DNA from 2 places in the Marinobacter sp. MBR-105 genome. Region 2 is predicted to be linked to the other one. Evidence: riboswitches for the same ligand, from Rfam matches in the RefSeq annotation. Region 2 holds a riboswitch; the other holds the start of a gene.
The links. Region 2 has a riboswitch for cobalamin ahead of ACSSVV_RS14010 (TonB-dependent receptor plug domain-containing protein). Riboswitches for the same ligand answer to the same signal wherever they lie in the genome.

Region 1 (3,408 bases), on a different contig from region 2:
TGTCCCGTGGTTCCAAGGTGTATTTCCCGGTCTATGTGAAGGGGGCAGGCCTGTCGGTGGGCGACCTGCACTTCAGCCAGGGCGACGGCGAGATCACCTTCTGCGGCGCCATCGAAATGGCCGGCTGGATTCATCTGCGGGTGAACCTGATCAAGGACGGTATGGCCAAATACGGCATCAAGAACCCGGTCTTCAAACCCAGCAGCATCAAGCCGCGCTACGAGGACTATGTGATCTTCGAGGGCATCTCGGTGGATGAAGAGGGCCAGCAGCACTACCTGGACGTACACGTGGCCTACCGCCAGGCCTGCCTCAACGCCATCAACTACCTGACCAAGTTCGGTTACACCCCGGCTCAGGGATACGCGTTGCTTGGCTGTGCGCCGGTGGAAGGCCACATCAGTGGCGTGGTGGATGTGCCCAACGCCTGCGCCACCCTGTGGTTGCCGACCGAGATCTTCGACTTCGACATCAACCCCACGGCGGAAGGACCGACCAGGAAGGTCACGCCGGGCACCGACGTACCCCTTTCACCGGACAAGGAGTAAGCCATGCCACTGTACGACTACAAATGCCGGGAACACGGGCTGTTCCAGGAACTGGGCGCCATGGCCGAAGCCGGTAACCCGGCCCATTGCCCCACCTGCAAGGCGCTGTCACCCCGGGTGATTGTGCTGCCGCCGGAGCTCCTGGCCATGGACCCGGCCCGCCGCAACGCGGAGGCGCGGAATGAAAAGGCGAGCCACGAGCCCATCATCTCCACCGCCGACCAGCGGGCCCGGGACGCCGAGCACCGCAAGAGTTGTGGCTGCAAGAAAAAGTCGGACAGTAAACACATGCTGTTCTACACCGCCGATGGCAAGAAGATGTTCCCGTCCATGCGGCCCTGGATGATCAGCCACTGACCATTGCTTTCACGTGTTTGGCCCCCTTGAGGGGCCTTTTTTTATGGCCGATCAGCGGTTTTGCTCCAGGGTGAGGTCGCCATACCAGGCCGTGGCCTGCACGCCGGTGTTGTCGGCGTCGGTCATGATGGCCACGCCCACAATGGCGGGCGGTTCTTCGCCGAAGGCCTGCCGGTAATCTGCCACCAGGTCCCGGGTAACGGTCACCCATTCGCCCACCTGCGACGGCCCCGAGTTGACGGCAATCATCATGGTTTTGTCGGTGTAGGCGTTGGCGACCATGCTCTGCTCTGGTAGCTGATTGGCCCAGATGTAGTTCAGGGCGTTGCCGGGCAGGGTCTCGCCGAACAGCACTTCCACGGTCTTGCGCTTGGCCCGTTCAAAAAAGCCGGCCTTGTCCGGCTGAAACTCAAAGGCGACGTAGATGCGGGCAGGGTAGTCATCACCGGACTTTTCGCGGGCGTTGCCGGCTTCGTAGATGTTCGACACCTTCCAGCGCCATGACAGCGTAAGCGAGTCGCCGGGCACCAGCTCAACACGGGCAATCAGCCCGGAGGCGCTCGCGTCTGCGTCGGCACGGACCACCTGCTGGCCGTCCTCCGTTTCCAGGGTGTAGCGGGTATGTGTCTCAATGTTCGGAAAGGTCAGAGGTTCCCAGCCGTCTTCCAGTGAGGCCATGGTGGAGAACCGGGTTAGCCGGTCTGTTTCTGCCCACACCGGGCTGGCGGCGAGACCGAGCGTCAGGGTACTGGCCCAAAGCAGCGAAATTCTCACATTCATTCCTCAAATCCGGTGGTCTGGAGATGGACAGGCTCTGTTGCAAAAAGTGCCTTGTCTTGGCGCATTCGGCCCTATATAGTGACCGTGTCCTTGGTTAACTACCATATATTGTGATCAAAGCTTGATCATTGAGGTAGTCGGGAATCCGGTGAGAATCCGGAACTGACGCGCAGCGGTATTGGGGAACGAGCGTGGCAAGATGACACTGGCGCAAGCCGGGAAGTCGCCACGTTAGGCAGAGCTGAAAGGTTCACGCCCCTGAGTCCGAAGACCTGCCAGGGATCAGAAGCCCCCCATGGGTTTCTGGACTGCACCTTCGCGATTCAAGGGTGAGCAGATTGGTCAGGCCTGCCCGTATTCGGGGCAAGGTGTGCCACTGCGTTCGCGAGGGTGAAACGGAACCAACGCGAATTCAGGAGAGCACCATGACAGCCACTGCCATTGCCGAACCCCCGGCCCCCGCGACCGATACCCAATCCCTGCAAGTTATCAAACGAAACGGCACCCTGGTGAGTTTCAACCCGGCCAAAATCAGTGTGGCGGTGACCAAAGCCTTCCTGGCGGTGGAAGGGGACCAGGCAGCCGGTTCCGCCCGCATCAACGACGCCGTGCACCGGGTTACCGAACAGGTAGTGCAGGCCATCAGCCGCCGCCTCAAGGCCGGTGGCAAGGTGCACATCGAAGACATCCAGGACCAGGTGGAACTGGCCCTGATGCGGGCCGAAGAGCAGAAAGTGGCCCGGGCCTACGTGCTGTACCGTGAAGAACACGCCCGCCAGCGCGCCGTGGACGAGCCGGTGGAAGCGCATCCGCACCTGACCGTAAAAAAAGCCGATGGCAGCATCGCCCCGCTGGACCTTGGCCTGATGAAGCAGCAGGTGGAACAGGCCGCCACCGGCCTGGACGGCATCAACGGCGACTCGCTGGTGGAAGACGCCCTGCGCAACCTCTACGACGGCATCGAAGAGACCGAAGTCCTGTCTGCCCTGATCATGACCGCCCGGGGCCGCATTGAACGGGAACCCGACTACAGCGCCGTAACCGCCCGCCTGCTGCTGGAACAGCTCCGGCTGGAAACAGCGGAAGCCCTGGACCTGCCCCGCAGTCTTCCGCTGGCAGAGATTTATCCACAGGCCCTGAGCGCCTTTGTTCACGCCGGTATTCGCTACGAACTGCTGGACGAAGCCCTGGCGGCCTTTGACCTGGAACGCCTTGGCAACGCCCTGAAACCGGAGCGCGATCTCCAGTTCGGCTTCCTGGGCCTGCAAACCCTGTACGACCGTTACTTCCTGCACTGGAACAAGGCCCGCCTGGAACTGCCCCAGGTGTTCTTCATGCGGGTGGCCATGGGCCTGGCACTGCGTGAGGACGACCCCAACGCCCGCGCCATCGAATTCTATGAGCTGCTGTCCAGTTTCGATTACATGGCCAGCACGCCCACCCTGTTCAACAGCGGCACCCGGCATTCCCAGCTGTCGTCCTGCTACCTGACCACGGTGGGCGACGACCTGGAAGGCATTTACGGGGCCATTCGCGATAACGCCCTGCTGTCGAAATGGGCAGGTGGTCTGGGCAACGACTGGACCCCGGTGCGGGCCCTGGGTTCCCACATCAAGGGCACCAACGGCCAGAGCCAGGGCGTGGTGCCGTTCCTGAAAGTGGTCAACGACACCGCCGTGGCCGTGAACCAGGGCGGCAAGCGCAAGGGCGCGGTCTGTGCCTA
Region 2 (3,408 bases):
CATAAAGCAATACGGGATGGGTGGCGGGCCGAGTTTTTCCTCGCCCAGCTCCAACAGGCGCTGACTGAAGCTTCGGCCGATGCCAGCCATGGCGCTGCCGATCATGTGGGAATTGGCGTCTTCATTCACCATGCGCACGAAGCTGTCGCGCACTTCGCGGCTGATTTTCTTCAGGCCTTTGACGTCGTTCTGGTGGTAGATGTTGCTCACCAGGTACAAGCTGCTCTGGCTCTCGTATTTGACGATGTCGGACAGCGCGATTACGCCACGCACTTCATGGTCTTCCATCACTGGCAGATGGTGCACGTTATTGTGCAGCATGGTAAGCATGGCTTCGAAGATGTAGCTGCGGGCGCTGATGGTAATCAGCCCTTCGGACATGATCTCGCTGATGGGGGTTTCTGATGGCAGTGCGTTGGTGACCGCCCGGGTGCGCAGATCCCGGTCGGTGATGATGCCCTTGAGCCGGGGCGAATCCCCACTTTCGTCCATCAGCAGCAGTGCCGACACGCCGTTGTCGGTCATGATCCGGGCGGCTTCCTGAAGGCGCACGGTGGTCGGGGCAGAGACTGGCTCGCGGGCAATTAGCCGGGTGACCTTGGCGGACATCAGTTCGTTGGATTTGTGCCGGCGCGAGACCGCCGAACGCAGACGGCTGTGGTCTTCAATCTCGACAAAATCCGCGAAGTTCTCGTCGTTTTCCCACAGATGCTGGAAGGTCTCGTAGGGGATTTTGTAGATCAGGCAGTCTTCGATGGCTTTGGCCGGAAAGCGCACTTTCTGATTGCGCAGCAGGCCAAACTGGCCAAAGATTTCGCCCTCACCGATGCGGTTGTAAAGCTCGCCCGAACGCCGGAAGATTTCCACCGCACCGCTGCGGATGTAGTGCAACCAGTAGTTCTGCTGGCCCAGCTCAAGGATCTGGGTGCCGGCCCGGTAATAGGCCACTTCGATGCCAGTGACGATGCGGTCGAGCAGTTCTTCGGGCATTTCGTCGAAGGGAGCGTGTTGGGCGATGTGGTTGCGGATGTCGAGCAGCTCGGCCTGCATAAAACTCCCTGATCTGGCGACGAAAAACATTTGTTAAAAGATGAATATAGCAGTGTGGGGGTTGTGGGGCCACGCACGGTTTTGACGGATGTCGTTGACCGTCCCCGTTCCGGTTGCTAGCCTTGCCGCACTTTTTTCAGGTGCCTGTCGCAAAGCGCGATGGGTGAAACGGGAAATCGGTGCGCCATTGTATGGCTAATCCGATGCTGCCCCCGCAACGGTAAGCAGGTTAACGGCAATCTGATGCGCCACTGTGCTTCGGCATGGGAAGGTGATTGCCCCGGAGTTCGCTCTGCCTGCAAGCCCGGAGACCGGCCTGGAAAAACACCCGGAGTTGCGGTGGGCTGCTTGGGTGGGCGAATCCCGGCCCGTTTCACAACACCGCACCCGCCTGCCCTCTGCCCGTTCCGCAACCTTAAGCCTGAACCTTGAGTATCAACCCGTGCGGGTGCGCGCGGTTGGCGGAGTAAAGCGATGCATACCCTGAAGTTTCCTGCCGCAATTGCCGGCGTTTCCATGTTGACCCTGCCCCTGGCTGTGGCTGCCCAGTCTTCCGAACCTGCTGAAAACCTTGATCCGATTGTCGTGACTGCGACCCTTGGGCCGAAGACGGTGGGGGAGAGTTTGTCTTCGGTGACGGTGATTGAGCGCGCAGATATCGAGCGCCGGCAACCGGCCGAGTTCCGGGATCTTTTGCGTGCTCAACCGGGTGTTCATGTGGTGTCTGATGGTAGTTACGGTAAAACCACCAGCCTGTTTCTGCGTGGCGCCGGTAGTTCCGGCACGGTTCTTCTACTGGATGGAATTCGTTTGCGCTCGGGCACAGCTGGTATCCCGCCCTGGCAGTTTCTGCCACCGGAGCTGATGGAGCGTGTGGAGCTGGTGCGTGGTGCCAAGAGTTCATTGTATGGTGCTGATGCTGTCGGCGGTGTGGTTCAGGCCTTCACGCTGGAGCCACAGGCGAACCAACAGGGGTGGGCTGAAGTATCGGGTGGTTCTCACAAGACCCGTGAGACCTCAGTTGGCTTTGCTGGTAAAGCGGGACAAACTTCTGTGCTGGCAAGCGGTGTTTACTCCGATACTGATGGAACCAACCTGCGTGCCGGTGGCGATGACAAAGGCTTTCGCAATGCAGGCGGCCTCGCCAAGATCAGCCACCGGTTCGAGCAAGGTGGCGGAGCTGGTGTAACCGTTTTTCAGTCTGAAGGTAACACTGAGTTCGAGAACGGCGATACCGATTACATGATCCGGGCGGCCGGGCTGTATGTTGAGGCGGTGGCCAGCGATTACTGGCGTACCCGGATCCAGTTCTCGGAAGCACGGGATGAGCAGGAAACGTTCGGTGCCTACCCGAGCATCTACGATTCATTGTCCCGTTCTGCCCGTTGGGAGAACACGCTGACCGCCGGTGTTCATGAACTGGTGCTGGGCTCCGAAGTGATGGTGGATGAAGTCGAGGGCAGCGACGAGTTTACCGAAACCAGCCGTACCAACGCTGCGGTGTTTGGCCAGGGGCGCCTGAACTTCGGGGCAACGGATGTCATGCTGAGCCTGCGCCTGGATGATAACGAAGCCTTTGGCAAAGAAGAGACCGGTGGCATTGCCGTTGGCCACCAATTTGATCGTGCTCATCGGGTTCGTCTGAGCTATGCGACCTCATTCAGGGCGCCGACTTTCAATGATCTCTACCTGACCACACCTTACTACACCGGTAACCCGAACCTGGAGGCGGAACAGGGCGAGATGGTTGAACTGGGCATGTCGGGTCGCTACGACCGTTGGTTCTGGGATCTGGCGCTTTACCAGAATGATGTGGAAGACCTGATTACCTATGTATCTGATCCGGTTACCTGGAATGGCACCATGGAGAACGTGGAGACTGCAAGGATTCGCGGTGCTGAACTCTCATCCGGTTTCGACACTGGCGGCTGGAATATCGCGGCGGCCCTAAGCTACTCGGATACAGAAAACAGGGACACGGGTGCCCGTTTGCCTCGTCGTGCGGAAAAGACCGCGCGACTTGATGTTGATCGGCTGTTCTCGCGGTGGTCGGTAGGCGCCAGCCTTGTTGCTGAAGGCAATCGCTATAACGATGCCGCTAACACCAGCCTCTTGCCAGGCCACGGCACCGTCGATCTGCGAGCCGCCTGGAATTTCCTGCCCGGATGGTCGGCCAGCTTCAAGGTGGATAATGTGCTGGATCGTCGTTACACCACCAGCCTTGGCAGTGACAACGTCACCTTCGAGCCGTTCGACTATCTCGCCGCAGGCCGGACGTACATGGCAAGCGTACGCTATGATTTCAGCCGGTAAAGTACTTATCCAGAAAGGTATTGTTTCCTGATGATGGCTCGCGGG

Region 1: another riboswitch for cobalamin. It lies ahead of ACSSVV_RS19965 (ribonucleoside-diphosphate reductase subunit alpha); the one in region 2 lies ahead of ACSSVV_RS14010 (TonB-dependent receptor plug domain-containing protein).

The regions. Positions count from the first base shown of each region.
Region 1 covers NZ_JBRJHG010000025.1:15,638-19,045, forward strand. The annotation lists gene fmdA (formamidase) at 1-548, shown strand, start outside; gene ACSSVV_RS19955 (zinc ribbon domain-containing protein) at 552-905, shown strand; gene ACSSVV_RS19960 (DUF3047 domain-containing protein) at 957-1,685, opposite strand; cobalamin riboswitch at 1,760-1,979, shown strand; gene ACSSVV_RS19965 (ribonucleoside-diphosphate reductase subunit alpha) at 2,111-3,408, shown strand, end outside.
Region 2 covers NZ_JBRJHG010000011.1:156,641-160,048, reverse strand. The annotation lists gene ACSSVV_RS14015 (putative nucleotidyltransferase substrate binding domain-containing protein) at 1-1,050, opposite strand, end outside; cobalamin riboswitch at 1,172-1,384, shown strand; gene ACSSVV_RS14010 (TonB-dependent receptor plug domain-containing protein) at 1,525-3,363, shown strand; gene ACSSVV_RS14005 (cobalamin-binding protein) at 3,394-3,408, shown strand, end outside.